3 regions of the Streptomyces sp. NBC_00224 genome follow, and region 3 is predicted to be linked to each of the others. Evidence: riboswitches for the same ligand, from Rfam matches in the RefSeq annotation. Region 3 holds a riboswitch; each other region holds the start of a gene.
What was found. Region 3 has a riboswitch for cyclic di-AMP ahead of OG965_RS22405 (M23 family metallopeptidase). Riboswitches for the same ligand answer to the same signal wherever they lie in the genome.
Positions count from the first base shown of each region.

Region 1: linked by a shared signal. The riboswitch ahead of OG965_RS30105 (M23 family metallopeptidase) and the one ahead of OG965_RS22405 (M23 family metallopeptidase) in region 3 are both predicted to bind cyclic di-AMP.
Region 2: linked by a shared signal. The riboswitch ahead of OG965_RS35180 (transglycosylase SLT domain-containing protein) and the one ahead of OG965_RS22405 (M23 family metallopeptidase) in region 3 are both predicted to bind cyclic di-AMP.

Region 1 covers NZ_CP108106.1:6,725,335-6,735,410, reverse strand. Annotated here, with positions in the region: gene OG965_RS30120 (GNAT family N-acetyltransferase) at 1-8, opposite strand, end outside; gene OG965_RS30115 (HPr family phosphocarrier protein) at 183-464, shown strand; gene OG965_RS30110 (GntR family transcriptional regulator) at 682-1,359, opposite strand; gene OG965_RS30105 (M23 family metallopeptidase) at 1,566-2,336, opposite strand; cyclic di-AMP (ydaO/yuaA leader) riboswitch at 2,350-2,510, opposite strand; gene OG965_RS30100 (M16 family metallopeptidase) at 2,724-4,091, opposite strand; gene OG965_RS30095 (M16 family metallopeptidase) at 4,109-5,461, opposite strand; gene OG965_RS30090 (DNA topoisomerase (ATP-hydrolyzing) subunit A) at 5,642-8,092, shown strand; gene OG965_RS30085 (GTP-binding protein) at 8,127-9,278, opposite strand; gene OG965_RS30080 (DUF6082 family protein) at 9,533-10,076, shown strand, end outside.
Region 2 covers NZ_CP108106.1:7,858,205-7,868,280, forward strand. Annotated here, with positions in the region: gene OG965_RS35145 (NUDIX domain-containing protein) at 1-40, opposite strand, end outside; gene OG965_RS35150 (DeoR/GlpR family DNA-binding transcription regulator) at 37-825, opposite strand; gene OG965_RS35155 (AraC family transcriptional regulator) at 1,133-2,080, shown strand; gene OG965_RS35160 (carbohydrate-binding protein) at 2,131-2,991, shown strand; gene OG965_RS35165 (hypothetical protein) at 3,060-4,073, shown strand; gene OG965_RS35170 (beta-galactosidase trimerization domain-containing protein) at 4,083-6,167, opposite strand; gene OG965_RS35175 (aldo/keto reductase) at 6,463-7,365, shown strand; cyclic di-AMP (ydaO/yuaA leader) riboswitch at 7,707-7,891, shown strand; gene OG965_RS35180 (transglycosylase SLT domain-containing protein) at 7,896-8,732, shown strand; gene OG965_RS35185 (TetR/AcrR family transcriptional regulator) at 8,865-9,458, shown strand; gene OG965_RS35190 (DUF2993 domain-containing protein) at 9,452-10,076, shown strand, end outside.
Region 3 covers NZ_CP108106.1:5,001,924-5,011,999, forward strand. Annotated here, with positions in the region: gene OG965_RS22355 (Tat pathway signal protein) at 1-438, shown strand, start outside; gene OG965_RS22360 (hypothetical protein) at 596-913, shown strand; gene OG965_RS22365 (hypothetical protein) at 937-1,092, shown strand; gene OG965_RS22370 (LuxR C-terminal-related transcriptional regulator) at 1,207-1,851, shown strand; gene OG965_RS22375 (helix-turn-helix domain-containing protein) at 2,374-3,246, shown strand; gene OG965_RS22380 (PhlD) at 3,391-4,458, shown strand; tRNA gene OG965_RS22385 (tRNA-Met) at 4,537-4,610, shown strand; gene OG965_RS22390 (GNAT family N-acetyltransferase) at 4,726-5,481, opposite strand; gene OG965_RS22395 (hypothetical protein) at 5,599-5,892, shown strand; gene OG965_RS22400 (PP2C family protein-serine/threonine phosphatase) at 6,041-7,225, shown strand; cyclic di-AMP (ydaO/yuaA leader) riboswitch at 7,381-7,529, shown strand; gene OG965_RS22405 (M23 family metallopeptidase) at 7,539-8,618, shown strand; gene OG965_RS22410 (aldo/keto reductase) at 8,680-9,624, shown strand; gene OG965_RS22415 (PrsW family intramembrane metalloprotease) at 9,673-10,076, opposite strand, start outside.

The sequences.
Region 1 (10,076 bases), 1.7 Mb from region 3:
GCCTGCATACGGGCAGCCTACGGGTCGCGGGGCCGCTGCGGTCAGGTCAAGGTAGGGGGCAGAGTGGAGAGGGCGGCCAGGGCCGAAGGGCCGCCGGATCCGGGACCGACGTCGGCACGAGCACTGCGCAGGACATGAGAGACTGGTCTAGACAACCGTCAGAGATTTCGAAGGGCATCACCATGGCTGAGCGCCGCGTCAATGTCGGCTGGGCCGAGGGCCTGCACGCCCGCCCCGCTTCCATCTTCGTCCGCGCCGCCACGGCCTCCGGCGTCCCCGTGACGATCGCCAAGGCCGACGGCAACCCGGTCAACGCCGCCTCCATGCTCGCGGTGCTCGGCCTGGGTGCGCAGGGCGGCGAGGAGATCGTGCTGGCTTCCGAGGCGGAGGGCGCCGAGGCGGCCCTGGACCGTCTGGCGAAGCTGGTCGAGGCGGGCCTTGAGGAGCTCCCCGAGACCGTCTGACCGCACCCGGTCGGCCGAACCCCGGCCCGGGCCGATGCGTCACCGCACTTCGCGAAACGGAGCCGCGGATCCTGAATTCAGGATCCGCGGCTCCTTTCCTTTTAGCTGGTTGTGCGGGTCGCCCGAACCCCTTACCCGCGCCGCTGATTTCCGGCGACGAATTCGGGCAGCACAAAAGAACCCCGCCGAATCACTCCCTTTGTATACGGCGACCCCGTTAAGCGCGGACGCTCGCGGTGTTTACGGCATGTTGCGAAGTCCTCACGTCCACCGGGCTCCGCAGGCGATAGGCGGAAAACGCGCGGTCGGCGTGGTGGGCCGCCAGCGATCTGGCCCGCTCGGCGTCGCCGCGCGCCAGCGCGTCCACGATCGCCCCGTGCTCCGCCCAGCACTCGGCGGGCAGCGCGGGCTGCTCCACCACGTACATCCAGGCGATCTTGTGCCGCAGCTGGGTGAGCAGCGAGATGAGGCCGGGGCTGCCGGAGGCCTGGGCCAGCGTCTCGTGGAACCAGACGCCCAGCGAGCGCAGATCCTCGCCCTGGGACCGCCGGATGCGGTCCTGGCCCAGCCTGACCAGCCCGCGCAGCACCTTGAGATGGGGCTCGGTGCGCCGGGCGGCGGCCCGCGAGGCGGCCAGCGGCTCCAGCAACGCGCGCAGTTCGAGCAGGTCGGCGGCCTCCTGCTCGGTCGGCTCGGCGACACAGGCCCCGGCGTGCCGGCGCGTGGTCACGAACCCCTCGGACTCCAGCGTGCGCAGCGCCTCGCGGACCGGGACGCGCGAAACCCCGTACCGCCGGGCGAGCACTTCCTCGGTGAGCCGGCTGCCGCGCGCGAAGAGTCCCGCGACGATGTCGTCGCGGATTGCCGTGCATACCGATTGCGCTGGAATGCGCATGACCGAACCTCCGCCTTAATCCCCGCGAAACGCGGTTGATCGACGCCTGTTCGGTGACTCTATTCCAGCGACTGTTAATTCCCGGTGACATGCCGTATGCAATGCATATCTTTTGGCCACGGACGGCTCTCCGCGCCCGGCGGCGACGCCGAAGCCCCCGGCGCGGGACGCCGGGGGCTTGGGGGAGACGTGCGGAGACGGCCGCGTCAGACGTTGACGCCGTGCGAGCGCAGATACGCGATCGGGTCGATGTCCGAGCCGTACCCCTCGCCGGTGCGGGCCTCGAAGTGGAGGTGCGGGCCGGTGGTGTTGCCGGTGTTGCCGGAGAGGCCGATCTGCTGGCCCGGCTCGACGCGCTGGCCGACGGAGACACCGATGGACGACAGGTGGCCGTACTGCGTGTACGTGCCGTCGTTCATCTGGATCACGATGTTGTTGCCGTAGGCGCCGCCGTAGCCCGCCTCTACGACGGTGCCCAGGCCCACGGCGTGTACCGAGGTGCCCATGCCCGCGTGGAAGTCGATGCCGGTGTGGCTGCCGGAGGACCAGATCGAGCCGCCGGTCTTGTAGCCGGTGGAGACGTAGCTGCCGTCGATCGGCGCGACGAAGGAGTTGAGGCGCTTGCGCTCGGCCTCGCGGGCGGCGCGCTCCTTGGCGGCGCGCTCCTCCTTGGCCTTCGCCTCGGCCTTGCGCTTCGCCTCGGCGGCGGCGCGGGCCTTGTCGGCGGCGTGCTTCTGGGCGGCGGCCTGGGCGTCGATGCGGTCGGCGAGGGAGTCGCCGATCACGATGGCCTGGGTGATGCCGGTGTCCTCGACGGAGGCCGCGGCGGGCGCCGAGCTCTCGGCGGCCATGGCCGGGGAGGCGAGGGTGCCCACGACGCCGGCGGTGGCGAGGGTGGCGATGCCCGCTATGTTCGCGCTCTTGCGCGACATGGCGCTCGGACGACGGTGCTTCCCGGTGGCACGGGTGAACGCCATGAAGGGGCGGTGTCCTTTCCTTCCATCTCGCCTACCGGGTTAGCTGACGGGTTCGGAGCTGGAAGGTCTCCTACGGGCTCCTCCGCGGGCGGAGGCGTCCGATTCACCCCAGGGACTGAGTGGGTCCCCGGCTCCCCTGGCTCGCGCCAGTTGGGGACTCGGCGATCGCTGTCCGGTGCCGCGGCTGCGACGGGTGGTGACGGACAGCGCGACCGACGCTAGACGGCTGATCTTTCAATCACCAAACAGACACGTCTTTTTGTTGCACACGCCACATGACAGACAGGCAACCTCCCCAACAAATCGGACATACAGGAGGACCCCGGCGGCACATCGGCCACCGGGGTCCTCCTCCGCGCACGCGTCCGCGCGTGGCGGTCCGCTCAATCAGCCCGCGACGACGGTGACTTCACCGATGCCGAGCGCCTTGACGGGCTCCTCGATCTGCGCCGCGTCCCCGACGAGGACGGTCACCAGACGGTCCACCGGGAAGGCGCTGACGACCGCCGCGGTGGCCTCCACGGTGCCCGTGTCGGCCAGCAGCGCGTACAACTGCGCCTGGAAGTCGTCCGGGAGGTGCTGCTCGACCTGGTCGGCCAGCGTCCCGGCGACCGCGGCCGCCGTCTCGTACTTCAGCGGGGCCACGCCCACCAGGTTCTGCACGGCGGTCTCCCGCTCGGCGTCCGTCAGCCCCTCGGCGGCGAGCTTGCGCAGCACCGTCCACAGGTCGTCGAGCGCCGGGCCGGTGTTGGGCGTGTCGACCGAGCCGCTGATGGCGAGCATGGCCGCGCCGGTGCCCTCCGCGCCGGAGCGCAGCACCTGACCGTACGCACGCACTCCGTACGTGTAGCCCTTCTCCTCGCGCAGGACGCGGTCCAGGCGGGAGGTGAGCGTGCCGCCCAGGCAGTACGTCCCGAGGACCTGGGCGGGCCAGACGCGGTCGTGGCGGTCCGGGCCGATCCGGCCGATCAGCAACTGCGTCTGGACGGCGCCGGGCCGGTCCACGATGACCACGCGGCCGGTGTCGTCGGCGGTGACCGGAGGCATCGGGCGCTCCACCGCCGCGGTGCCGGTCCAGGCGCCCAGGGTGTCCGCCAGGATCGCGTCCAGGTCGGTGGCGCCCAGATCGCCCACGACCACCGCGGTGGCCGCCGCCGGGCGTACGTACGCCTCGTAGAAGGCCCGCACCGCACCCGCGTCGATCCGTGTGACGGTCTCCTCGGTGCCCTGGCGCGGGCGCGACATGCGCGCGGTGGCCGGGAAGAGCTCCCTGGAGAGCTGCTGGGCGGCGCGGCGGGCCGGGTTGGCCAGCTCGTGCGGGATCTCGTCCAGGCGGTTGCGGACCAGCCGGTCGACCTCCGCGTCGGCGAACGCGGGGGCGCGCAGCGCCTCCGCGAGCAGGCCGAGCGCCTTGGCCAGCCGGGAGACCGGCACCTCAAGGGAGACCCGCACACCCGGGTGGTCCGCGTGCGCGTCCAGGGTGGCGCCGCAGCGCTCCAGGTCGGCGGCGAACTCCTCGGCGGAGCGCTTGTCGGTGCCCTCGGAGAACGCGCGCGCCATGATCGTGGCGACGCCGTCAAGGCCCGTCGGCTCGGCGTCCAGCGGGGCGGCGAGGAAGATCTCGACGGCCACGACCTGCTGGCCGGGGCGGTCGCAGCGCAGCACGGTGAGCCCGTTGGGCAGGGTGGCGCGGCCGGGGGCGGGGAACGCCCAGGGACGCGCGGTGCCGGCGGCCGGCTGGGGGTGGAACTGCATGGTCACGCCGGTCTCGCTCACTGCGCTGCTCCCTCTGCGTCGGCGTCGGCCGCGTCGTCTGCTTCGGCGGTGGTCGGCTCGTACACCAGCACCGCCCTGTTGTCCGGGCGCAGGGTGGCCCGGGCCGCGTCCCGCACCTCCTCGGCGGTGATGTCGAGCACCCGGTCGACGGCGGTCAGGGCGAGCTGGGGGTCGCCGAACAGCACCGCGTACCTGCAGAGTTCGTCGGCGCGGCCGGCGACCGTGCCGAGCCGGTCCAGCCACTCGCGCTCCAGCTGGGCCTGGGCGCGCTCCATCTCCTCGGCCGTGGGGCCCTCTTCGGCGAACCGGGCCAGCTCGTCGTCGACGGCCGACTCGATGTCGGGGACCTCGACGCCGCCGGACGTCTTGACGTCCAGCCAGCCGAGCGAGGGCGCGCCGGCGAGGCGCAGCAGGCCGAACCCGGCCGCCACGGCGCTCTGGTCGTGGCGCACCAGACGGTTGTGGAGGCGGGAGGACTCGCCGCCGCCGAGGACGGTGAGCGCCAGGTCGGCGGCGTCGCACTCGCGCGTGCCGTCGTGCGGCAGCCGGTAGGCGGCCATCAGGGCGCGTGCGGGGACGTCCTCGTGGACGACCTCGCGCAGCTGCTCGCCGATCACGCCGGGCAGCTCGCCGTCGCGCGGCGGCTGCTTGCCGTCGTGGAACGGGATCGAGCCGAAGTACTTCTCGATCCAGGCGAGCGTCTGCTCGGGGTCGATGTCGCCGACGACGGAGAGGACCGCGTTGTTCGGCGCGTAGTACGTACGGAAGAAGTTCCGCGCGTCCTCCAGCGTCGCCGCGTCCAGGTCGGCCATGGAGCCGATCGGCGTGTGGTGGTACGGGTGGCCCTCCGGGTAGGCCAGCGCGGTGAGCTTCTCGAACGCCGTGCCGTACGGCACGTTGTCGTACCGCTGGCGGCGCTCGTTCTTGACGACGTCGCGCTGGTTCTCCATGGACTCCTCGTCCAGTGCGGAGAGCAGCGAGCCCATACGGTCGGCTTCCAGCCACAGCGCCAGTTCGAGCTGGTGGGTGGGCATGGTCTCGAAGTAGTTGGTGCGCTCGAAGCTGGTGGTGCCGTTGAGCGAGCCGCCCGCCCCCTGCACCAGCTCGAAGTGACCGTTTCCGTGGACCTGGTGCGAGCCCTGGAACATCAGGTGCTCGAAGAGGTGCGCCAGGCCCGTGCGGCCCTTGACCTCGTGGCGGGAACCCACGTCGTACCAGAGGCAGACCGCGGCGACCGGGGTCAGGTGGTCCTCGGAGAGCACCACGCGCAGGCCATTGGCCAGCCGGTGCTCGGTCGCTGTCAGGCCGCCGGAGCCGGCCTGGGCGGTGGCCGTGTGACCCATGGGCATGTACGTCCCTTCGATCGCGGTGAAGAAGTCCTGCCACTGTATGCAAGCGCACCGACACCTGGCGAAGTTCCCGGGTCGCGGTCGGCGTTGTCAGTGGGACGGTCCACAATGGTCGGCGTCAGCAGCAGACCTTGTTGGTGGTCGCTAGAAGAACTCGTTGGTGAAGGAGCCGCAGCCGCGATGGCCCGCCGCAGCACGAAGACCCCGCCGCCGGACGATTTCGAGGAGAAGATCCTCGACATCGACGTCGTGGACGAAATGCAGGGCTCCTTTCTTGAGTACGCCTACTCGGTGATCTACTCGCGGGCCCTGCCGGACGCCCGCGACGGCATGAAGCCGGTCCACCGCCGCATCGTCTACCAGATGAACGAGATGGGCCTGCGCCCCGAGCGCGGCTACGTGAAGTGCGCGCGCGTGGTCGGCGAGGTCATGGGCAAGCTCCACCCGCACGGCGACGCGTCGATCTACGACGCACTCGTGCGGATGGCGCAGCCCTTCTCCATGCGCGTGCCGCTCGTCGACGGCCACGGCAACTTCGGTTCGCTCGGCAACGACGACCCGCCGGCCGCGATGCGCTACACCGAGTGCAAGATGGCCGACGCCACCTCGCTCATGACGGAGTCGATCGACGAGGACACCGTCGACTTCTCCCCGAACTACGACGGCCAGGAGCAGGAGCCGGTGGCCCTGCCCGCCGCGTTCCCGAACCTGCTGGTCAACGGCGCGACGGGGATCGCGGTCGGCATGGCGACCAATATGCCGCCGCACAACCTCGGCGAGGTCATCGCCGCCGCCCGCCACCTGATCCGGTATCCGAACGCGGACCTGGAAGCGCTGATGCGCTTCGTCCCCGGCCCCGACCTGCCGACCGGCGGCCGGATCGTCGGCCTGTCCGGCATCAAGGACGCGTACGAGTCGGGCCGCGGCAGCTTCAAGATCCGCGCCAAGGTCGCGGTGGAGAACGTGACGGCCCGCCGCAAGGGCCTGGTCGTCACGGAACTGCCGTTCACGGTCGGCCCGGAGAAGGTGATCTCCAAGATCAAGGACCTGGTCGGCTCGAAGAAGCTCCAGGGCATCGCCGACGTCAAGGACCTCACCGACCGCTCGCACGGTCTGCGCCTGGTCATCGAGGTCAAGAACGGCTTCGTCCCCGAGGCCGTCCTGGAGCAGCTCTACAAGCTGACGCCGATGGAGGAGTCCTTCGGCATCAACAACGTGGCGCTGGTGGACGGCCAGCCGCTCACCATGGGCCTCAAGGAGCTCCTGGAGGTCTACCTCGACCACCGCTTCGAGGTCGTGCGCCGCCGCAGCGAGTTCCGCCGCACCAAGCGCCGCGACCGGCTGCATCTGGTGGAGGGTCTCCTCGTCGCGCTCCTCGACATCGACGAGGTCATCCGTCTCATCCGGTCGAGTGACAACTCGGCGCAGGCCAAGCAGCGCCTGATCGAGCACTTCTCGCTCAGCGAGATCCAGACGCAGTACATTCTGGACACCCCGCTGCGCCGCCTCACCAAGTTCGACCGCATCGAGCTGGAGAGCGAGCGCGACCGGCTCACCGGCGAGATCGACGAGCTGACCGGGATCCTGGAGTCCGACACCGAGCTGCGCAAGCTGGTCTCGACCGAACTGGCCGCGGTGGCCAAGAAGTTCGGCACCGAGCGGCGGACGGTCCTGCTGGAGTCGGCGGGCGCGCCGGTCGCGGCCGTGCCCCTGGAGGTCGCGGACGACCCGTGCCGGGTGCTGCTCTCCTCGACGGGCCTGCTGGCGCGTACGGCGAACGCGGAACCGCTCGCGGAGGCCGAGCGGCGCACCAAGCACGACGTGATCGTGTCCGCGGTGCCCGCGACCCAGCGCGGCGACGTCGGCGCGGTCACCTCGACCGGGCGGCTGCTGCGGCTCGCCGTGATCGACCTGCCGCAGCTGCCGGACACGGCGGCCGCGCCCAACCTCTCGGGCGGCGCCCCGGTGTCGGAGTTCCTGACGCTGGAGGCCGACGAGACGCTGGTCTGTCTGACGACCCTGGACGAGTCGTCGCCGGGGCTGGCGATCGGCACCGAGCAGGGCGTGGTCAAGCGCGTGGTGCCCGACTATCCGGCCAACAAGGACGAGCTGGAGGTCATCACCCTCAAGGACGGCGACCGGATCGTCGGTGCGGCGGAGCTGCGCACCGGTGAGGAGGACCTGGTCTTCATCACGGACGACGCCCAGTTGCTGCGCTACCAGGCCTCGCAGGTGCGGCCGCAGGGCCGCCCGGCGGGCGGTATGGCGGGCATCAAGGTCACCGAGGGCGCCAAGGTGATCTCGTTCACCGTGGTCGACCCGGCGGCGGACGGGGTGGTGTTCACGGTGGCGGGCTCGCGCGGCACGCTGCTCGGGGACTCGGCGGCGACCGTCAAGCTGACGCCGTTCGACCAGTATCCGCGCAAGGGCCGGGCCACCGGCGGGGTGCGCTGCCAGCGGTTCCTGAAGGGCGAGGACATGCTGGTCCTGGCCTGGGCGGGCGCGGCCCCGGCGAAGGCGGCGCAGGCCAACGGCACGCCGGTGGAGCTCCCGGAGCCGGACCCGCGCCGCGACGGCTCGGGCACACCGCTGGGGCACACGGTGACGGTGCTGGCGGGGCCGGCGTCGTAGCGGGCTCGGTTCGTCGGCGGACCCGGGGGCGGGGCTATGCGTCCGCGCCCGGGTCCGCCTCGGCCTCGTTCGCGTCCTCCTCGGCCTCGTCCTCCTGCTGTACGTATCGCAGGACGCCCCACATGGCGTGCTCGTCCGGGGTGCCCTGCGGCGCCGGGGCCACGGCCGCTTCCAGTGACTTGCGCAGCCCCTCGGCGTCGATGCGGGAGCCGATGAGGACGAGCTGGGTGAGGCGCTCCTCGCCGGGCGGCCAGGGCTCCGGGTAGAAGCGCAGGAAGCGGCCGACGGCGTGGACGCCGTAGCGGTTGCGCGGGTCGGCCGCGCCGAAGTCGACGAACCCCTTGATGCGGTAGAGGCCTTCGGGGCGGCTGTCGAGGAAGGCCATCAGCCGGCGCGGGTCCATGGGCGCGGCCGAGGTGAAGGCGACGGACTCGTACGCGGTGTGCAGATGGGCCGCGTGCCCGTGCCCGTGCCCGCACTCGGGGCCGCACGCCTCCCCGTGCCCGTGCTCCTCCCCGTGTCCGTGCGCCTCCTCGTCGTCCAGCAGGTCCTCGAAGGCGAGCTGGCCGACCCGCTCGGTGCTCGGCCTGCGGTCGAAGAACAGCTCCGGGTCGACCCGGCCGTACACGGACTCGACCACCGACGCGGCCCCGCCCAGGGACGCGCGCAGCCGGTCGAGGCCGGCCCACGGCACCCGGTCGGTCTTGTTGAGCACCACGAGGTCAGCGACCGCGAGGTGCCGGTCGATCTCGGGGTGCTTCTCGCGGGTCGCCTCGTACTCGGCCGCGTCGACGACCTCGACGAGCCCGCCGTACACGACCCGGGGGTTCTCGCTGGCCAGGACCATCCGCACCAGCTCCTGCGGCTCGGCGAGACCGCTCGCCTCGATGACGACGACGTCGAGCCGGGCGGCGGGCCGGGTCAGCTTCTCCAGATAGACGTCGAGCTCGCTCGCGTCGACGGCGCAGCACAGGCAGCCGTTGCCGAGCGACAGCGTCGAGTCGCCGAGTTGTCCGGCCACGGTCATCGCGTCGATCTCGATGGACCCGAAGTCGTTGACGATCGCCCCGATCCGGGTGCCCCTGCTGGCCCGGAGCAGATGGTTGAGCAGGGTGGTCTTGCCCGAGCCGAGGAAGCCCGCGAGGACGACGACGGGGATCTGCTGGGCCGGACCGGTCGGACTCACGAGGGGGACCTCTCTCAGGCGGGGCGGGCGGGGCTCGGGGATGTTCCCCGAGCCCGCTCCAGGATATTGGCGCCCCGGGGCGGGGCGGCCCGGGGCGAGGTCGGCCCAGCCCGACCACCCGCGGCGCGTCCCGGCGCACACCCCCGCGCCCGAGCGCCCACCGCCCGTGGCCGGAACGCGCGCGCCCGCCGTCCCGGCCGCGCGTCGCCCGGCGGGCGCGCGGGCAGATTGACTGCCCACCCTCGGGAGGTCTCATGCCAGGAACGACAGCCCCGTCCGGCCGGCTCCGCTCCACCGCGAAGTTCGCCCTCTGGACGGCCGCCACACTCGCCGGAACCGCCCTGGTGAGCGCGGCCGCCGTGCTGGTCAGCGGCTGGCTCATCGACACCGTCCAGCGGCGCGAGGGCAGCCTGGACCGCGCCGAGCGCCGCAGCCAGATCGGCAACTATTTCAGCGCCGCCAGCGCCGTCTTCTCCGGCCTGGCATTCCTCATACTCGTGGTGGCACTGCTGCTCCAATACCAGGAACTGCGCATGCAGCGCACCGAACTCGCGGACCAGCGCGAGGAACTGACCCAGTCCCGCCAGGAACTTCACCGAAGCGCCGAGGCGAATATGCGCTCGCTGCATGTGCAGCTCACCCGGATGGCCATGGAGGATCCGTCGCTCGCGGCGGTGTGGAACGGCTTTCCGGGTATCCCTCACGAGGAGGAGCGACAGTACCTGTTCGCCAACCTGACGTTCGGGCACTTGTTGCTCGCCCGTCAGTGGGGCAGCTATTCGGACGACGAACTGCGCG
Region 2 (10,076 bases), 2.9 Mb from region 3:
TGCGGCCGCGGCGGTCTGGGGTGTCGATGCCGGCGGTCATCGGGCGAGGACCGTCTCGACGCCCGCGTCCCGCAGCGCCTTCAGTGTCGCCGGGCCGCTGGGGTGGGTGTCGGCGTCCTCGGCCGCGGCGTCGGTGACGAAGCCGTGCACCGAGCCGAGCGGGGCGACCTGGCCGAACGCGCGGACGCCGAGCTTGGTCGCGTCGGCCACCCCGATCGTGCGGGCGGCCTGGGCGAGCCCGGCCTGCTTGACGGCCGCGTCCTCCAGGGAGAACTCCGACCAGCCGTGCTCGGCGTGGACGCCGCCGATGGACATCACGAAGCAGTCGAAGACGAGGGATTCCAGCGTGCGCAGGGCCAGGGGGCCCACCAAGGAGCGCTCGCCGGGCCGGGAGCGGCCTCCCACGACGAGGAGTTCGATCCCGGGCCGGTCCGCCAGGCACGCCGCCGCCTGGAGGCTGAGCACCGCGACCGTGAGCGGGGCCCGGGCGGCCAGGTGCTCCGCGACGTGCACGGTGGTGGTTCCGGCGTCGAGCAGCACGCGCGAGCCGGGCTCCACCAGCGCGGCCACCGCCGCACCGAGCCGGTCCTTCGTCGCGGCCTGCCAAGCCTCGCGGGCGGCGAACCCCGCACCCTCCTCACGGGGCGGCCCGGCGACCGCACCGCCGTGCACCCGCCGGAGCAGCCCCTGGCGCTCCAGCGCGTCCAGATCCCGGCGCACGGTCATCTCGGACACCCCCAGACGCTGAGAGAGTTCGGACACGGAGACCTGACCGGAGCCCTGCACGAGCCGCAAGGTCAGATCGAGACGATTGGCAACACTCATGCCCCCTTTCTAACACATAAATGTTCGATCGAACATAGAACTGGGAGAACGGAAGCCCCGTCGAGGCAGGCCCGACCGACCGGCGGCGGCGAGTCGCGGGCGCGGGCGGCCTGAACGCGCTGTTCGCCAATGGGGTGTGACCGCCACGGCCTCCGGGCCATTCGCCACCGCGTCATGCGGTGACTTCTGAAGGTGGTGTTCCGGATGTTCCGCCCCCGTGCCATCGTGATGTCCGGACCAACTGGTCTGGACCATCTCGTCGTCGTGCGGCGGTCCGTCGTGCGGCACCGCAGTCGGGAGTGGGCGGATGCGTGGGGCGACCGTGTTACCGGGGGCCGGTGGGAACGGGTGTGGGGTTGTCGGCGGGGTGCCGCCGTTGCATCGGCTTGAGGTGCCGATGCCGAACTCCCTGCCGTTCGCCATGGGCACCTTCGACAGCATCGGCGCGATGTCCCGCGCCGACTTCCCGCACCGGCACACCTTCTACGAGATCGTGCACGTCACCGGCGGCACCGGCGCCCATGTGCTCGACCTCGCACGGTTCGCGCTGCGCCCGCCGCACCTCTGCGTCATCGCGCCGGGGCAGGTCCACCAGTGGGAGTGCGCGGACGGGCCCGAGGGATGGGTGATCCTCTTCACCGACGACTTCCTGCTGGACCACCCCGACGACCGCGCCCTGCTGCGCGGACTCGGGCCCCGGCCCTGGCTGGAGCTGGGCGAGGAGGCCGACGCCTGGACGTCGTCGCTGGTGGCGGAGATGTACGAGGAGTACCGGACGGGGGCCGAGGGCTTCCACGGGGTGATTCGCGCGTTGCTGCACGTGCTCGTCGTGCGCGCCGCCCGGCTGCCCGCACGGCCCGTCAGCCGGGCCGTCGCCCGCGCGGGCGGCGTCGCGGGGGAGTTCACCGCTCTGGTCGCCCGCGCCGAGGATCTGCCGTCGTCCGTACGGGCGTGCGCGGACCGGATCGGGGTGTCCGTGGGGTATCTGACCGAGGCGGTGAAGGAGGCCACCGGCCGCACGCCCGGCGAGCTCATCCGGCAGGCCCGCACCCATGAGGCCAAACGGCTGCTGCTGCACACCGAGTTGACCGTCCGTCAGGTCGCCGGTCGGGTCGGGTTCGCCGATCCCGCCTACTTCTGCCGCTTCTTCCGTCGGGAGACCGGCACCAGCCCCGGTGACTTCCGGCGCGGCGGCGGAGATTTTCACCACGACCACCGCATTGCGTCCATCGCCCGCACCGGACCGTCCGCCTAGCGTCGTAGCCGTCCCCCCACCTCCCCCGAGGATCCCCCCGAGGAGCAGACATGGATGGCGAGAACGACGCGAGGACGCGTGGCGAGAGCCGGCCGCCGGGCGCTGACGGGCAGCCGCGCCCCAGCCGCAAGACCGTGCTGCGGGCCGCGCTGGCGGCAGGAGTGGCCGTGCCCGTGTCCCTGGTCGCGGTGCCCGCCCTGGCCCGCGGCTCCGTCGGCAGCGGCACCACCCCCGAGCTCACCCCGTCGTGCGACGACGGCGACCACCCCACCCCGGCGCAGACCGAGGGCCCGTACTTCAAACCGAACTCCCCCGAACGCACCTCACTCCTCGAACCCGGCACCCCCGGCACCCGGCTCACCGTCACCGGGTACGTCTTCGGCCGGGCCTGTCTGCCGGTGGCCGGCGTGCTGCTCGACTTCTGGCAGGCGGACACCAACGGCGCTTACGACAACACCGGTTTCCGCCTCCGGGGACACCAATACACCGACATGCGCGGGGCGTTCACGCTGACCACCGTCGTGCCGGGGCTCTATCCGGGCCGCACTCGCCATCTCCACGTGAAGGCCCAGGCCCCCGGGCGGCCGGTGCTCACCACGCAGCTCTACTTCCCCGGCGAGCCGCGCAACAACACCGACTCGCTGTTCGACGCCCGGCTGCTCATGACCGTACGGGACGCGGGCGGCGCGAAGGAGGCGGCGTTCGACTTCGTGCTCGACGTGGCCCAGTCACCCACGCCCACCGCCACGCCCACTGGTCCGCCGCCCGGAACCACCTGGGCCGTCGGCACCGCCTACGGCTCGGGCGACCGCGTCGGCTACGGCGGCCGCACCTACCTCTGCCTCCAGGCCCACACGGCCCAGCCGGGCTGGGAGCCGCCGAACGTGCCCGCGCTGTGGAGGTCCCTCTGACCCGCTCGGGCACGCTCTGGCGCAAACCTCCGTTGAACAGGGGTAGTCGGCGCCCCTAGGGTCACCGTGTGCGCAGACGTCTGATCGCCGCCGCACTCCTCGCCGGCGCGGTGTCGGCGGCGTGCGGGACGGACAAGGAGCCACCGGGGCCGCCCGAACCCTCCGCCCGCCGGACCGTACGAGGAGACGGTGCCGAGCTGCTCCACCGCGCGGGCGGCCGGGCCAGTGCGCAGAACCCGGCGTACTCGCCCGACGGGAAGTCACTCCTGTTCACCGTCTTCCACGGCGGTTACAACGACGGCGACGCGTCGCTGCGGGTGCTTCCGCTGGACGGCGGCCCCGCACCCTGGCCCCGGACGCTGCTGGCGGACGAGGGGCAGGCCGCGGTGAACCTGCCGGGGTCGAGCTGGCGCGCCTCGGCGGGGGTGGCCTTCGCGTCGGACCGGGCGGGCAGGGACGAGATCTGGGTGCTGAAGCCGGGCGGGCAGCCCGTCCGGGTCACCGCGCACACTGGCGGCTCCGGGTACATCGAACCGAGCTTCTCGCCGCGCGGCGACTGGATCGTCTTCGAGGAGAGCGAGGAGAGCGAGGAGAGCAGAGAGGGAGCCGACGCCCTCGGCTCCCTCTGGAAGGTCCGGCCCGACGGCTCCGGGCTCGTACGCCTCCTCGACGGCCCCGCCACCCGTACCGACAACCGCCAGCCCAACTGGTCCCCGCACGGCGACCGGCTTGTCTTCCAGCGCCGGGCCAGGGGCGGTGACAGCTGGGCGCTGTATGTCATGAACGCCGACGGCACCGGGGTGCGCAGGCTCACCAAGGGCGCCGGGGAGCACACCGACGCGAGCTGGTCGCCCGACGGCGCGCATGTGGTGTTCTCCTCCACCGCCGGCGGGCTCGACCTGCCGAAGATCTTCGTGATCCCGGCCGGCGGCGGCCGTCCCGTACGGGTGACCGGCGAGCGGGACACCTATGACGGCGCCCCCAGCTGGTCGCCCGACGGGCGGTGGATCGCCTTCGAGTCGCACACCGGGGACGAGGACCGGCCGACCTCCCTGTGGCGGGTCCCCGCACCCCGGCGATGAGCGGCGGGATCAGCCCATGGTGACGGCCAGCAGCGCGTACTGGGACACCGCCAGCTCGACGGCCGCCGTGGCGCCGTTCACGGTCCAGGTGACCGGGCGCGGCGCGGGCGAGGCGGCGTCCGGCGAGCTGACCGTGGCGGCCAGCACCTGCTGACCCGCCGGGACGGCCAGCGTGACCGTGCAGGTGGTGGGTGTGGTCCTGAAGGCGGCCGGTGTGTCACCGAAGCCCGTGAAGTTGACCAGCTGGACGAGGGTGTCGTTGCCGAGGTGGCTCAGTTCCAGGTGGATGCGGCGGTCACCCGTGAGCGTCACGGCGGGCGGTGCGGCCGTACGTACCGCTTCGAGGAGTCTGTCGGCGCTCGGCTGGTCCGTGGAGGAGAGGTATTTCAGACCGAGCAGGTCCTTGAAGTACCAGCAGGTGCCCGCGCCGAACGCCTGGCGCCTGCTCACCGGCAGCGGGTCGCCCTTGCGGAAGCCCAGCACGTCCGCCAGCGCGTACTCGCTCCTGGCCGTGCCGAGCTGGTCGAGCCCGGTGGGCACGGGGCCGGTGATCACCACCGTGCCGCCGCCCTCGACATAGGCGCGCAACACGTTCGCCTCCGCGTCCGAGACGGCCTGGAGGTCGGGCAGGAGCAGGACGCGGTACGGGGCCAGGTCGGCGGCCTCGATCCCGGGACTGGGCACGGTGTCGAACGGGATGTGGGCGTACACCAGCGACTTGACCGTGCCCCGGAACTCGCCCAGCCACTCGTGCTTGGCGCAGCTCTCCTGGGGCTCGTCGAAGCTCCACCAGTCCTTGACACCCGTGGGCGGCTTGGTGGTGACGTACATCCCGCTGCCCTCGGTGGGGCTGACGAAGTCGCGGGAGGACGAGGAGTGGTAGACCCCGACCGCCGCCCCGCCGGTGGCGGCGAACAACTGCTCCTGGTGGGCCGCCACGAACCCGTACATCCGGGTCCGCATCGCCTTGTCGGTCGTCTCGGTCTTGAACGGTGTCCTGACCTCGTACGGGTTGCAGCCCGCCGCCAGCACCTCGGCCATCACCAGTGAGGCGTCGTCGGCCTTCCAGCCGTACGAGAACGCCCAGGCGGGCTTGGTCCCGCTGGCGGCGCGCGCGTATTTGTACATCGAGATCAGACACGTCCAGTCGGTGGCCGTGGCGTGGCGCATCCCGTCGTAGTTGCCGAGGACGTCCACCTCCCACACATGGCTGACGCCGTCGGCCTTGCGCAGATACGCGCCGTCGAGACCGACCAGGGTGGAGTACTGGTAGTCCATGGTCACGGTCTCCACGAACGTGACCAGGTCGGGGTTGACGGAGCGGCCCGCGGCGGCGATGTCGAGCTGCCACTGGAGCAGGTTGCGGTGGCGCCACTCGACGTAGCGCCGGAAGGTGAGGTTCGTGAAGTCGGCCTTGACGGGCATGCTGAGGCCGGTGTCCGCCTTGAACGCGGCGGTCGCCCAGGTCGAGGTGTCGCACCAGCTCAGCGCACCGTCGAAGTAGATCGGCACATCCGGCCAGATCGCGTCGAGGCCGGTGGCGGCGAGCGCCTTGACGCGGGTCAGGTAGTAGTCCCGCCAGGGCGAGTTGGGGCTCAGCCAGCAGCTCTCGTCGCCCGGGTCGACCCAGACGACCAGGCTGCCGTAGAAGACGTTGGGTTTGCCGTCGAGGCCGCGCTGGACCCAGTCCTTGCCGTCGCTGTTCTTGTAGAACGACGGGCCCTTCTCGCCGCCCGCGCTGATGAGCTCCATCGACGGGTAGTACATGACCACCCGGATCCCGGCGGCGTGCGCCAGCTGCACGAAACTCCTGACCTTGCCCATGTGCTCGGTGAACTGCTGGTCGGTCAGCCAGTTCGACAAGATGGTGTCGACCTCGATGACGCTCACGTTCTGCGCCTTGAGCCCGGCGATCACCGGCTTCATGTCGAGGTTCGGGTCGGCGTCGTCGTCGAAGGTGCCGTCCGCGATGCGGGCGAAGCGGGCCCATTCGGGAAAGGAGACGCCCGCGACGGGTGTCTGGGCGGTGCCGAATGATTCGGCCCAGGCGGGGCCGGAACGCAGCCCCGGAACGGGCAGCAGATTCGCCGCCATGGCCAGCCCCCCGGCACCCAGCCCCGTCCGTAATACGCTTCTTCGGCTCAACCTCGGTCTCTCGTGCATTAAATGTTTCCCCCAGTGGTGGTCGTTCCGGCTTCGGATTACCGCTCTTTCACTGCCTCTTGTCTTTCCGGGCAATCCTCTCTGATCATTTGCCGCACCGCGTGGATTCACGGCAACGCGGCCGAGAGGGCTCAAATGCGACGGACGCTTTCCGGCCGTACTTCTCCCCGGAGGCCGTGGAGTTCGGGCGTTTTCGCGACGCGGGCGCGGATGGCAGACTGCGATCATGACTACGAAGACGATCGACGCGGCGGCCGCGGGCGCCTGGAAACTCGGTGACCTGTCGGTCAACCGCCTGGGATTCGGCGCGATGCGCCTCACCGGCAGCGCCGCGTTCGACCTCGGTACGCCCAGCGACCGCGAGCGGTCCATCGGCGTGCTGCGGCGCGCGGTCGAACTCGGCGTCAACCACATCGACACCGCGGCCTTCTACTTCTCCCGGCTCCGATCCGCCAACGAACTCATCAACCGGGCGCTGGCGCCCTACCCGGACGATCTGGTCATCGTCACCAAGGTCGGGCCGGGGCGCGACGCGTCGGGCGAGTGGCTGCCCTGGGCCACGCCGGAGCAGCTGCGCGGCCAGGTCGAGGAGAACCTGCGCCAGCTCGGCCGCGACCACCTCGATGTGGTCAACCTGCGCCTCAACGGGCCGGGTTCGCTCGCCGAGCACTTCGGCGCACTGGCCGACCTGCGCGACGCCGGGCTCATCCGCCACCTGGGCATCTCCAACATCGCCCCCGAGCACCTCGCGGAGGCCCAGGCCATCGCGCCGGTGGTCTGTGTGCAGAACCGGTACGGCCTGGACAGCCGGCGCACGGGCTCCGACGAGGTGCTGCGGCTCTGCGGCGAGCAGGGCATCGCCTTCGTCCCGTTCTTCGCCATCGCCGGGGAGGGGCGCGAGAGCGGTGCGGGGCAGGGAGGCGGCACGGACGGCGAGGCGGTCCTCGCGGTCGCCCGCGCGCACGGGGCGACGTCCGCGCAGGTCCGCCTCGCCTGGACGCTGCGGCAGGGCGAGCACGTACTGGCCATCCCGGGCACCGGCAACCCGGACCACCTGGTGGAGAACGTGGCCGCGGGCGCGCTGCGGCTCACGGACGAGGAGATGCGGCTGCTCGGGTCCCCGAGCTGAGGCCGCCGGGCCGCCCCCTCGATGTCCGAAATGAACCACAGGGGGGCAGTTTCCCTCCTATGTCGCCAATCTATTCATTGGGAATGATAGGGCGGCTTAGATTTCGTTTGGGCGCTGTCGGTGGAATTGCTTTTGTCGGGCGCGAGGAGTGAATTGGGTCACGCGGGCTCCTGGTCGGCAGGTGCCCGCGACGCGCGCATTCCGTTCCGTGCAGGGCGAGTTGGGGGTACGGGGAGGCGGGGGCCCGCATTTCCCGCCCCCGGTGGATCTTTCTCGCGGATGCCGTAATGAATTGAGGTCTTGTTTCGGCCAGTCCTATTCGTTTACGGTCACCGTCAAATCCGGATGGACCGCCGAATCCTGCCGCTGTCCGGAAACCTCCCACACACGAAATGGCAGGAGCGGGGGAACCAGGTAGGCCGCCGAATCCGGAGACGGAACGGCTCGGGGTGAAGCCGCGTGCGCCGCGGCCGGGCAGCTCTCGCCCGAACCCGACAGCTCACCTCGCAGGCGAAGGAGAGGAATTCGCCATGCCTGCAACGGGTAAGCACCGCCGCCCCAAGTCCAACACCCTGACCCGGGGCATCGCCGCCGCGGGTACGGGTGGCGCCGCGCTCATCATTCCGGTGATCGGCGCGACCAGCGCCGGTGCCGCGCCTTCGGCGGTGCCGCACACCGGCACCGCCGCGAAGTCCGCGCCCGCCGTCGCGGCCGCCGTGAAGGGCGCGGTGTCCGCCGAGCCGATCGTGGCGAAGAAGGCCGCCGCGACGACCTACTCCGTCGTCGCCGGGGACTCCCTCTCCAAGATCGCCCAGGACCTGGACGTCAGCGGCGGCTGGAAGAGGCTGTACCAGGACAACCGCCAGGCCATCGGGGGCAACCCGGCCCTGATCCACCCCGGCCTCGAACTCGCGGTGGGCAAGAAGGCCAAGGCTCCGGCGGCGTCCGCCGACCGTACGGCCGCCTCGGCCCGGGCCGACCGTTCGGCCCGTACGACCACGCCGCCCCAGAAGGCGACCGCCGCCGTGGCGAAGGCGGCGACGTACTCGAACAACCTGGACGGCTGGATCCGGCAGTCGCTGGACATCATGGCCCAGCACGGCATCCCGGGCTCCTACGACGGCATCTACCGCAACATCATGCGCGAGTCGTCGGGCAACCCGCTGGCCATCAACAACTGGGACTCCAACGCCGTGGCCGGCACGCCCTCCAAGGGCCTCCTCCAGGTCATCGACCCCACCTTCCAGGCCTTCCACGTCGCCGGCACGTCGACGGACAGCTACGACCCCGTCGCCAACATCGTCGCCGCGTGCAACTACGCGGCCAACACGTACGGCTCGATCGACAACGTGAACGGCGCGTACTGACGGCAGCCGACGGTCGACGCAAGCCTCCGGTCGACTACTGAGGAGGGGACGGCCGGGGTGGCAGACCATCTGGTCCATGATGGACCAGATGGTCTGTTACGGTGAGCCGACCAGGCTCAGGGGAGGACCGTCATGCCACGCCCGACGCGCGCCGAGCTCGACGCCGAGATCGTCGAAGCCGCCGCCGAGCTCTTCACCGCGCAGGGCTACCTCGGCACCTCGGTGCAGGAGATCGCGGACCGGGTCGGCTACTCGAAGACCGGGCTGCTGCACCGGTTCCCCTCGAAGGAGCGGCTGCTCGCGGCGACGCTGAGGGGGCCGCTGACCGAGTTCGCCGCCCTGCGCGCTACCTGGAGCGCCCTGCCGGACGGCCCCGAGCGGCACCGGCGGGCCTCGGCCGATCTGGTCGACCTGGCGCTGCGCCACCGCTCCCGGCTCGCCCTGCTCTTCAACTCCGGGCTGCCGGTGCTGCCCGGCGCGCTCGCCGGAGTGGAGGGCATGGGGGATCTGGGCGACCACCGCACCGAGACCCTCGCCGCCTTCGCGTACCCCGATGACCTGGCGGGCACGATCCGGGCGCAGCTGGCCGTGACCGGCCTGGTCAGCACCGTCGCCGCACGCCAGGACGTACCGGACGACCTGCTGCGCGCCCCGCTGCTGCGGGCCTTCCGCGCCGCGTGCGGGATCTCCGCGCACGCCGTACGCCGCGAGGGATCCGCATGCTGAGGCTGCGGGCCGGGGCGGGCCGGGCGCTTCGAGGATGGCGGAAGTACGCCGTCGCCGTGGTCGTCCTGGCCGGGCTGAGCGTGGCCGGCGACCGGGCCGCGGCCGCCTGGACGGAACACCGTACGGCCGACGCGTTCCAGAAGGCCCAGGGGCTCAAGGCCGCGCCGCACGTGGAGGTGCACGGCTTTCCCGTACTGACCCAGCTGGCCGGGGGCACGCTCGACCGCGTCGACATCGAAGCCTCCGACATCCCCGCGGGCCGCGACGGCGGCAGGCTCCCGATCACCACGCTGAACGTCGAGCTCGACCGCCTGCGCCGCTCCTCGGACGCCACCGAGGCCCACGCCGCCTCCGCCAAGGCCACCGCCTTCGTCTCCTACCAGGACCTGTCCGCCGCGCTCGGCGTCGAGATCGGCTACAGCCAGGACAGTACGAAGTCCGAGCCGCGCGTCGCCGCCACCGCGAGCCTGCCGCTGGTCGGCAAGGCCACGGCCAGCGCGCGGGTCGACGTGGCGGGCGACCACGCGCTCGCCTTCCGGTCCGTGAAGGTGGGCGACGACCTGCCGAAGGCGGTGCGGACGATCGTCACCGGCATGCTGGAGCGCGAGCTGAAGCTCG
Region 3 (10,076 bases):
GGCTGCGCCCAGGACGCCCTCGACCGCGCCGACCCCGCGCTGCCCCGGCCCCCCTGGATCAGCTTCTACGACCAGGCCGGACTCGACCTCTTCTCCCTGATGTCCCTGCTCACCCTCGGACAGTGGACGCAGGCCGAGGCACGCGCCCACCACGCCCTCGCCGTCCTGCGCGGCCGCCCCGACCTCGCGCGCAACCGCTACCGCGTCACGGTGCAGCTGGCCCGCGCGCAACTCGAACAGGGCGCCCTGGAAGCCGCGATCGCCTCCGTCCGCACCATCCCCCGCGACGCCTGGCACGGACGCACCGGCCGGCTCATCGCCGTCTTCACCGCGCGCACGGCCGTCCTCGCCCCCGGCGCCGCGGAAACGCGTGCGTGGCACGCGTACGTACGCCACCAGGGCATCCCCGGGACGCGCGGGGACCTGACCGGCGAGTGAGGCGTCTCCAGCCACTTGGCTGGTCTTTCCGGTAAACCGGCGGATGGTCTCCGACTCGTCACTCCTCAAGGATTCACAAGGCGCAGGAATTCGCTCACACAGGGAGACTCCCGCGCCTTGTTCTGTTTTCACCGGATGTTTTTGAGACGACGAGGCCATGAAGAAGAAGCTCACCACTGTCGTGCTCGCGGCGGCCGTTTTCGCAGGCGCCGCCCCCGCCGCCCACGCCGTGGATGTCAATCAGGAATACAACACCGCGGGGTGCTACCTCGGGAAGAAGAAGGACCAGAAGGCGTGCGAGCGGCTGCTCTCCGCCGAGCCCATGTCCGAGACGGCCAAGAACTGCCTGGTCAAGGCCGGGATCGGTGGGGCGGCCGCGCTGATCGTCGGACGGGTCAACAAGGACCTCGCCAAGAAGATCGCCACTAATGTGGTGGCCGGCGGTGTCACCGGATGCCTCAGCTCCCTCACGTGAAAGCGGCTTCGCCCATGGCACTCATGGCACTCAAAGCAGGAATCGTCCTCGTCTGGACGGCGATCCTCGCCACCGTAAACACATTCCTGATAGACGCGTACTGGGGTGAACTCGCCTTCACCGCGGTATGCGCCGGCGCGATGGCCTTCTGTCTCGGTAAGGCCGACAGAAAGCAGTAACGGTCCGGAATTCGGGTGAGCGGGGGAGCAGGCGTCCCCGCCTGCGTCGGCCGACGGGGACGCCTACGCTCGATGGAGGGGCACGCACCCGAGCCGGGAACAGGCGAGCACGCCATGATCCGAGTAGTCATCGTCGACAACGAGCCGTTGATACGCGCCGGACTCCAGCACGTCCTCGGCACGGCCGACGACATCACGGTCGCCGCCACATCGCCGGTCGCCCACGCCGTCGAAACCATCCAGGCGCAGCAGCCCGGGGTCGTCCTGCTGGACAGCTGCACCTCGGACGCGGAGGCGCTGTCCACCGGCATGTCGGCGATGACCGCGCCGCCACTCGTCTGCGTCCTGTCCGCCTCCCTCGAAGAGGAGCACGTGGCCACCGCCCTCGCCGCCGGGGCGTCCGGATACGTCCTCAAGGACACCCCGCCCGAACGCCTCGCCCCCCTGGTGCGGGGCCTGGCCCAGGGCTGGACCATGATGTCGGCCGGCATCAGCCAGAAGGTCGTCTCCCGCTTCCTGGGCGACGTCGTACGCCGCTCCACGCCCGAGGTCTCCCGCCTCTCGCCCCGCGAGCGAAAAATCCTGGTCCTGGTGGCCTGCGGCCTCTCCAACACGGACATCGGCCTGCGCCTGCACCTGAGCCGCGGCACGGTGAAGGACCACATCCAGTCGATCCTGCGCAAACTGAACGTCGAACGCCGCATCCAGGCTGCCCTCATCGCCGAACGGGCGGGGCTGGTTCCCTGGGGGGACGCGTAGGGGTCCGCCAAAAAAGACGCCCGGCGCCGTGGAGCCGCCCGAGAGGGGCGGGCTCCACGGCGCCGGTCGTTCAACTCCGGCCCGCATGCCGGAGCTGGCCGGAGACGGGGGAATGTTGCTCTCCGGCGCGCCGCGGGCGGCCGGTGTCGAGGACGCGACGTATTGGCGATTGTCGACACCGGCCGCTGATCTGGGTACGTGTACGCCGGCCGTCCCCGCGGCACAGGGACAGCCACCGCGTCCCGGGTGAGGGGGCGGGATTCGATGTCCGGCGAAGGACACCAAGCAACCGCTTTCACCTGGGCCGATACGTACGAGACCCGTGAGGGCTTCGTGCGGAACAGTCTGGAGGGGTACCCCGCCCCCTTTCCAGGGGGCTGAATTGCAGATAATGATCCAGCCATCAACATTCAGCCCCGGCCCCCTCCGGGCAGCAGCGTTCCTGAACAGGAGATCGCCCGCCGACAGACCGTCATCGCCCGTCGTGCCGCCGCGACGGCAGCCGTTCGTCCCCGTCCCCCCGTGAACGAAGGTCCCGTTTTGCCGCTCGCCGCCCGCGACCGCATGTCCCTCAAGACGCTCCTCCAGGAGCGGCGCGCCGCCATCCACCCGGAGTCCGCCGGATTTCCGCCGCGTCAGGCGGGGCCGGGCCGACGGGTCGCCGGGCTCAGTCAGGAGCAGATGGACATCCTTCTTGAGCGCACACCGGGTACGTACAACCGATTTGAGAACGGGCAGCTGAACCCCACTGCCGAATTCCTGACCAATGTGGCGCGCACCCTGCGTCTCAACGAGCAGGAGTGGACGTTCCTCTGGCGGCTCACCCGGCGCGAGTACCCGCCGTACACCCTGCACCGCGACTCCGGGATGTCGGTCCCCGGTGTCTGGCAGCGGGTCGTGGAGCAGATCGACGGGGCGATGGCCTACATCACCGACGCCGCCTGGAACCTGCTCGCCCACAACGCGGAGTTCGCCGCGCTCTTCCCGCGTGGCGAGGTTCCGGCCAACACCATGCGGTGGATGACCCTCGACCCCGAGGCGCGCGAGCACGTATTGACGGACTGGGCGGACCGGTGGGCCCCCATGGTGCTGCCGCAGCTGCGGCACGGCGTGGAAATGCGGCCCAACCACGTGGAGTTGCGACGCCTTGAGGCCGAGGTGCAGGACGACCCCGTCGCCGGGCCGCTCTACCGGGAGACCGGGGCGACCCCGATCCCGTACCCCGACGGGTCCGAACGCCCCATCCGGCACAGCGAGTTGGGGCCCGGCTGGGTCACCACGTGCGTGGCCGAGCCGGTCACCTCGCCGGGGGCCCGGGTGATGCTGCTCCTCTACACCCCGGGGGCGTCGCTCGTGAGCCGGCACCCGGTGCTGAGCGCGCCGTTGACGAGCTGAGCGCACGACCGGCGTGTCCCAGGGGTGGGGCAGCGCGCGGAACGACTCCTTCCGGCTGAGCTCTGTTCGAATTCCGAGGAACGAATTCCAGCCGTCTCAAGTAGGTTGAGGATTCGCCCGTCGGCCACCCGAGGGAGCCCACTCGTGCCCGCTCACATAGCCCTCCCCGCCATAGCTCTGCCGGACCACCTCATCTCCACGGATGAGATCTGCGCAGACATCCGGCGTGCCAACCCCGATCGGCCGCGGCTGGAGGCGCACCTGCGAATAGCCCGGGCGACCACCGTCCGCACCCGCCGTTTCACCCGCCCCCTCAACGCCCCGACCGTGGCCGGAAATGCCACCATCGAGGAGCGGAACAGGGCGGCGTACGAGGACGCGCTGCGGCTCGCGGTCCGCTCCGGGCGACAGGCCCTGGCCCACGCCGGCCTCGCCCCCGACGACATCGACTGCCTCGTCACCAGCCACACCACCTCCTGGACCGTGCCGTCCCTCGACGTCGCCCTCGTCCGGGAGTTGGGCCTGCGGCCGGACGTGCGGCGCGTCCCCATGGCGACCGTCGGCTGTGCGGGCGGCGCGCAGGGCCTGGTCCGGGCGCACCAGGACATCGCCGCGCACCCGGGCTCGCACGTCCTGGTCGTCGTCGCCGAGTGCCTGTCGACGGCCACGTACAACCACACCGACACCAGCCGGGAGTCGATGATCTACAAGGTGCTCTTCGGGGACGGCTCGGGTGCGGTCGTCGTCTCGGACAGCCCGGCCTGGAGCGGGCCCAGCTACGTCATCGAGGACACCTTCGAGTACGTCCTGCCCGACAGCATCGACCGCTACCAGGGCCGCCTCTCGGGGGCCGGGCTGCACTTCGACTCCACGGCCGCCGCCACCGCCGCCCTCAACGACAGCCTCCCGGCGGTACGCAAATGGCTCGGCGGCAGCGGCCGGGCCCTCCAGTTCGCGGTCGTCCACCCGGGCGGGCCCCGGGTCCTGGAGGACGCGGCCGCCGGGTTCGGCCTGGACGGCGACCGCGACCACGGCGATCTGCGGCACGCCTGGGCGAGCCTGGCCACCAACGGGAACCTGGGCGGCTCCGCCGTCCTCGACGTGCTGGCCCGCACCTTCGAGCAGCCCCCCGGCGACCGGCAGTCGGGCCTGATCATCGGCTTCGGCCCGGGGTTCGTGCTGGCCGCCTCGCGGGGCCACTGGTCGGCGTGAGCCGGAGGGTCCCGGATGGGGTCCCGCGTCAGCCGGTACGGAGCACCGCCCCGCATGCCGTACAGTTGTGTTTACCGACGCGGGGTGGAGCAGCTCGGTAGCTCGCTGGGCTCATAACCCAGAGGTCGCAGGTTCAAATCCTGTCCCCGCTACTGAAGTCCTTGGGCCCGGCACATGAGAATGTGCCGGGCCTTTGGCATTCCCGGGCCCCGGCCGCCCTGGGGCTTCGGCATTTCCGGGCCGGCGCCCACCGGTGCGCTCGCCCGGCTATATGTCCGGCGTCAGCTCCGCCGCCAAGAAGCGCCGGTATGCGAATCCCAGGCCCTCGTACAGCCGTATCGCCCCGTCGTTGGCGCCGTCCACCATCAGGGCCGCCGTCCCGTGCACGGCCAGCGCCTCGGCGAGCACCTTGGCGACGACCGTACGGGCCAGGCCCCGGCCCCGCGCCGACGGGTGCACGGCGACGCCCGCGAGCAGTCCGACCTCGGGGGACGACCAGGCGAGCGCGGCGACCGAGGTGAGGCGGCCCGCGTCGTCCCGGGTGCCCGCCCACCGCCCGACGCCCGGCGCGCCCGGCACCGCGTACGAGCCGGGGAAGGCCTCGGCGAGCAGCGCGGTGATCTCCTCCGCGTCGTCGTCCGCCAGCCACCGCGCCTTGCCCTCGTCCGCCGCGCCCGCCTCGGCGGACGACAGGGGGCGCGTACGGCTCATCCAGCCGAAAGTGGCCACCGGACGCAGCTCCGGCAGCGCCTCCACCAGGGCCCGCACGGTCGCCTCGTCGCCGAGCGGGCGGTAGCTCGGGCCGGTCTCGGCGAGCACCTCGGCGACCAGCGGGGCCAGTGACCCGACGGGCCCCGAGACGGCCAGCCGGTCGTGGCGGGACAGATCGGGGACGGCGACGGCGAAGGCGCGGCCGTCCCCGCTCACCCAGGCGCGGGCGCGGGAGGCCCCGGTCAGGCCCTGGGCGGCCCACAGCAGCGGCGGGTCGCAGGGCAGGGCGGCGGTCGAGCAAAGTTCGTGCATGGGCCACGAGCCTGCGGCCGGCCTTTGTGCGACGTCAAGTTCCGGCATGAGGGTCAGGAAGTGCCTGGCGGCACCTCACCGGCCGAGGGGTTCACGTCCAGTAGTCTCACGGGTGCTATGCGTGAGCATGTGGCGGGACTGATGCGAGCGGCGACGCGGCGGAAGGTGCCGGCCGTGCCGCTGTTCGTCGGCCTGTGCGCGCTGCTGATGTGTCTGTCCCTGCCGCTGTCACTGCCCCTGTCGCCCGCCGCGCCCTGGGTGACCGCGCCCTCGTACACGAAGGGCGGCGTCCCCTCCGTGCACGGCGACCCGGCGACCCGGCGGCACGCCCGGGGGACCTGCGTACGGGGCCGGGCCGGGCCCCGCAGATGCCGGGCGCGGCTGATCGCGACAGGTACGGACCGGCACTGAGCGCTTCGCTTGGAATCGAGGTCGGGTAGCTGCGGGCCGGTGGGGGCTGGTCGCGCAGTTCCCCGCGCCCCTGACGGGCCGCTGACCCGGTTGGGGGACGTGAGGTCGCCGCGTGCGGCGGAGCCGGACACCCTGGGTGGGGCGCGGGATGTCGGCGGCCCTGCGGACGGGCAGGAGACCACAGGTGCGGCAGCGATCGGACGGCGGTGGCCGGGAGGGCTCCCGGCGCCTCGGCCTGGTGCGCACCCTGCCCGCGCTGCTCCTGGTCGCCGGGGTCGTCCTCGACGTGGCGACCCCGCCCGATCTGACCGCCGCCGCCCTCTTCGCGGCCGCGCCCCTGATCGCGGCCCCCTTCTTCGGGCCGGCCGGTACCGCCGTCGCGGGCGCCTCGGCGGTCGGGGCGGTGCTGCTCACGGAGTATCTGCACGACATCCCCAGCACGGGCGAGGCGGTCAGCGAGCTGTTCACCGTCACCACCGTCGGCGCCCTCGCCCTCTTCATCAACCGCATGCTGCGGCGCAGCGGCGAGCGGCTCGCCTCGGCCCGGGTCATCGCGGAGACCGCCCAGCGCGCCGTGCTGCCGACGCCCGCCGAGCGCATCGGGGGTCTCCAGGTGGCCGCGCGGTACGAGGCGGCCCAGGCCGGTGCCTTCATCGGCGGGGACCTCTTCGCCGTTCAGGACACGCCGTACGGGGTGCGCCTGGTCGTCGGGGACGTGCGGGGCAAGGGCCTGGAGGCGGTGGAGGCGGTGGCCGTGGTCATCGGGGCGTTCCGGGAGGCGGCCGAGCAGGAGACGACTCTGGAGGCCGTGGCCGGGCGCCTGGAGCGCGCGCTGACCCGGGAGGGCACCCGGCGCGACGGCCTGGACGCCGTCGAGGGGTTCACCACGGCCGTGCTCGCCGAGATCCCGCGCGGCGCCGGGACCGTACGGCTGGTGAACCGGGGCCACCCCGAGCCGCTGCTGCTGCACGCCGACGGGGCCCTGGACGCGCTCGCCCCGTCCGACCCCGCGCTGCCGCTGGGGATGGCGGACCTGGGGGTGTGGCCGGACCGGGCGGACGCGTACCCCTTCCCGGCCGGGGCGACGCTGCTCTTCTACACCGACGGCCTCTCCGAGGCCCGCTCGGTGGAGCCGCCGGGGGTCTTCTACGACCCGCACGAGCGGCTGCGCGGCCGGATCTTCCCGGGGCCCGACCAGGTCCTGGACGCGCTGATCGACGATGTGCGCAGACATACGGGCGGGGGTGCGAACGACGACATGGCGCTGCTCGCGGTGGGGCGGCCGGGGGTGCGGCAGCCGGAGCGGCGGCGGACGATGCCCGTGGTGCCGTGACGGTGTGTAGCCGAACAGCGCCCCTGCGCATAACAACTGACACACCGTCAACAGTTGTCCCCAACGATCAGGGGGAACTGCTTGGAATCCGGTCCCCCTGTCTATTAACGTTCGATAACGCAGCGCGGTCGTCCCAGCCGTCGTAGAGGCGGCACCGTGCGCACGCGCCGAATCCCGAAAGGGAACCGGGGAACCACCAACTTGGGGTGAATCGGGCACCTTTGTACCTTTGAAGAGGTGCCCGTAGGAGACCTTCCTGCTCCGAACCCGTCAGCTAACCCGGTAGGCGAGAAGGAAGGAAAGGAGCGCCCCAGTGGCGTCCAACGAGCCTGCCCTCGGCACCCAGCCGGTTCCCCCCGTCTCTCTCTACGGGGTCGCGCCCAGTGACACCGAGGTGTGGGAGGAGTGGGACCCCACCGAGGAGTCCGTGCGCTCCGTGCGCGGCCGGCACCGCGTCGCCAAGCAGCGCGGCGGGCTCGCCCGCAGCTCCACCGTCCTCGGCGTCGGCGTCATCGCGGCCGTCGGCGCGGGCGGCATGGCCAGCGCGCAGAGCAAGCCGCCGGTCTCCATATCCCTGCCCGACTCGGTCGCGGACAACCTCCCCGACGTCAAGTCCCTGCCGGGCGTGGGCACGCTGATATCCGACATCGCGGGCGACGAGAAGCCCGACGCCTCCCCGGCCGCCGAGGCCGACAGGGCCGTCGCGAGCGCCCCCCTCACCATGGCGGGCGTCTCCCGGGCCGAGGCCGAACAGGGCGCCACCGGCGCCGGCGAGGCCCTGCGCGCCCGCATCCTCCAGCAGGCCGAGCAGCAGCAGAACGACGCCGAGGCCGAGGCGAAGGCGGTCGCCGAGAAGGCCGCGTCCCAGAAGGCGGCGGCCGAGGCGAAGGCCGCGCAGAGCGCCGCGGAGCAGAAGGCGGCGGCCGCGAAGAAGGCCGCCGAGGAGGCCGCCGCGAAGAAGGCGGAGGAGGAGCGTCTGGCCGAGCTCGCCAAGAGCTTCTCGCTGCCGGTCGCCTCGTACACGATCACCTCGACGTTCGGCGAGGCCGGCTCGATGTGGTCCTCCGGTCACCACACCGGCCTCGACTTCGCCGCCCCCACCGGCACCCCGCTCAAGGCGATCCACGGCGGCACGGTCAAGTCGGCTGGCTGGTCCGGCTCGTACGGCTACCGCACGGTCATAGAGCTGGAGGACGGCTCGGAGCTCTGGTACTGCCACCAGTCCTCGATCGCGGTCAGCGCGGGCCAGAAGGTGACGACCGGCGAGACCATCGGCCGCGTCGGCGCCACCGGCAATGTGACGGGCCCGCATCTGCACCTGGAGGTGCACACCCCGGGCGGCACGGGCATCGACCCGATGGCGTGGCTGCAGTCGAAGGGCCTGAACCCGTAGGGCGTGCTGGCTGTGGGCGGGGGCGCGGAATAGCCGTGCACCGCCCGCCCGTTCACCTCGTATGACCACTCTGCGCCCCCTAGGTGCCTCCGACCTCTCCGTCTTCCCGCTCGCCCTCGGCGGCAACGTCTTCGGCTGGACCGCCGACGAGGCCGCGTCGTTCGCGGTGCTCGACGCGTACACCAAGGCGGGCGGCAACTTCGTGGACACGGCCGACACGTACTCGTCCTGGATCCCCGGCAACGAGGGCGGCGAGTCCGAGAAGATCATCGGCAAGTGGCTGGGCGCGCGCGGCAACCGCGCGGACGTCGTCGTCGCCACGAAGGTGGGCGCGCACCCCGAGTTCAAGGGGCTCGCCGCCCCCACCATCAAGGCCGCCGCCGAGGCGTCGCTGCGCCGGCTCGGCACCGACTACATCGACCTGTACTACACGCACTTCGACGACGAGTCCGTCCCGGTCGAGGAGATCGTCACCGCCCTCGACCAGCTGGTGCGGGACGGCAAGGTGCGCGCCGTCGCCGCCTCCAACATCTCCCCGGAGCGGCTCCGGGACTCGCTGGACTTCTCCGACCGCGAGGGCCTGGCCAAGTACGTCGCCCTCCAGCCGCACTACAACCTCGTCTCGCGCGGCACCTACGAGGGCCGCCTCCAGGACACCGCCGCCCGCTCGGGCCTGGCTGCCGTCCCCTATTTCTCGCTCGCCTCCGGGTTCCTCACCGGCAAGTACCGCCCGGGCCAGCACGTCGAGAGCGCGCGGGCCGGGAGCGCCGCCAAGCACCTGGAGACCGACCGGGGCGCGAAGGTCCTGGCCGCGCTGGACCGTGTCGCGCAGGCGCACGGCGCCGAGCCCGCGAGCGTCGCGCTCGCCTGGCTCGCCGCCCAGCCGACCGTGGTCGCCCCCATCGCCTCGGCCCGTACGGTCGAGCAGCTGCCCGCGCTCCTCGCGGTCGCGGACCTGGAGCTCACGGACGCGGAGCTGAGCGAGCTGAAGACCGCCTCGGCATAGCGCGCAACGCTCCCGGCGCTGCCGCCGCTTTCGGCGCCTTGAGCGCCTTCAGCGCAGATAGGGGTTGTACGGGGAGGACTGGTCGTACCCGTACGGGGCCTGCTGTCCGTACGGGGCCTGGTGTCCGTACGGGTACGGCTGGGCCGGGATCCAGATGCGGCCCGCCGCGCCCGCCGCGTAGTGCAGCGCGGGCCCGGCCACCTCCCTGCGCTCCCACAGGTGGTGCAGCAGCTCCTGCTCGCGGGCCGTGAAGTCCGGGCCGGCCTGGGCGCGGCGGGCCCGGCGGCGCAGGAACGCGAGGGCCGTCGCGAACGCCTCGTACTCCGCGACCGTCCGGGCCGCCCGCCTGCCCCCGTAGGTGCGGTGCGCGAAGTCCCGGGCCATCGAGCGGGCCCGCATCGAGGAGAGCGCGAGCGGCTCGGCGGGGCCCAGCCAGCCCGCCGCCGCGTACG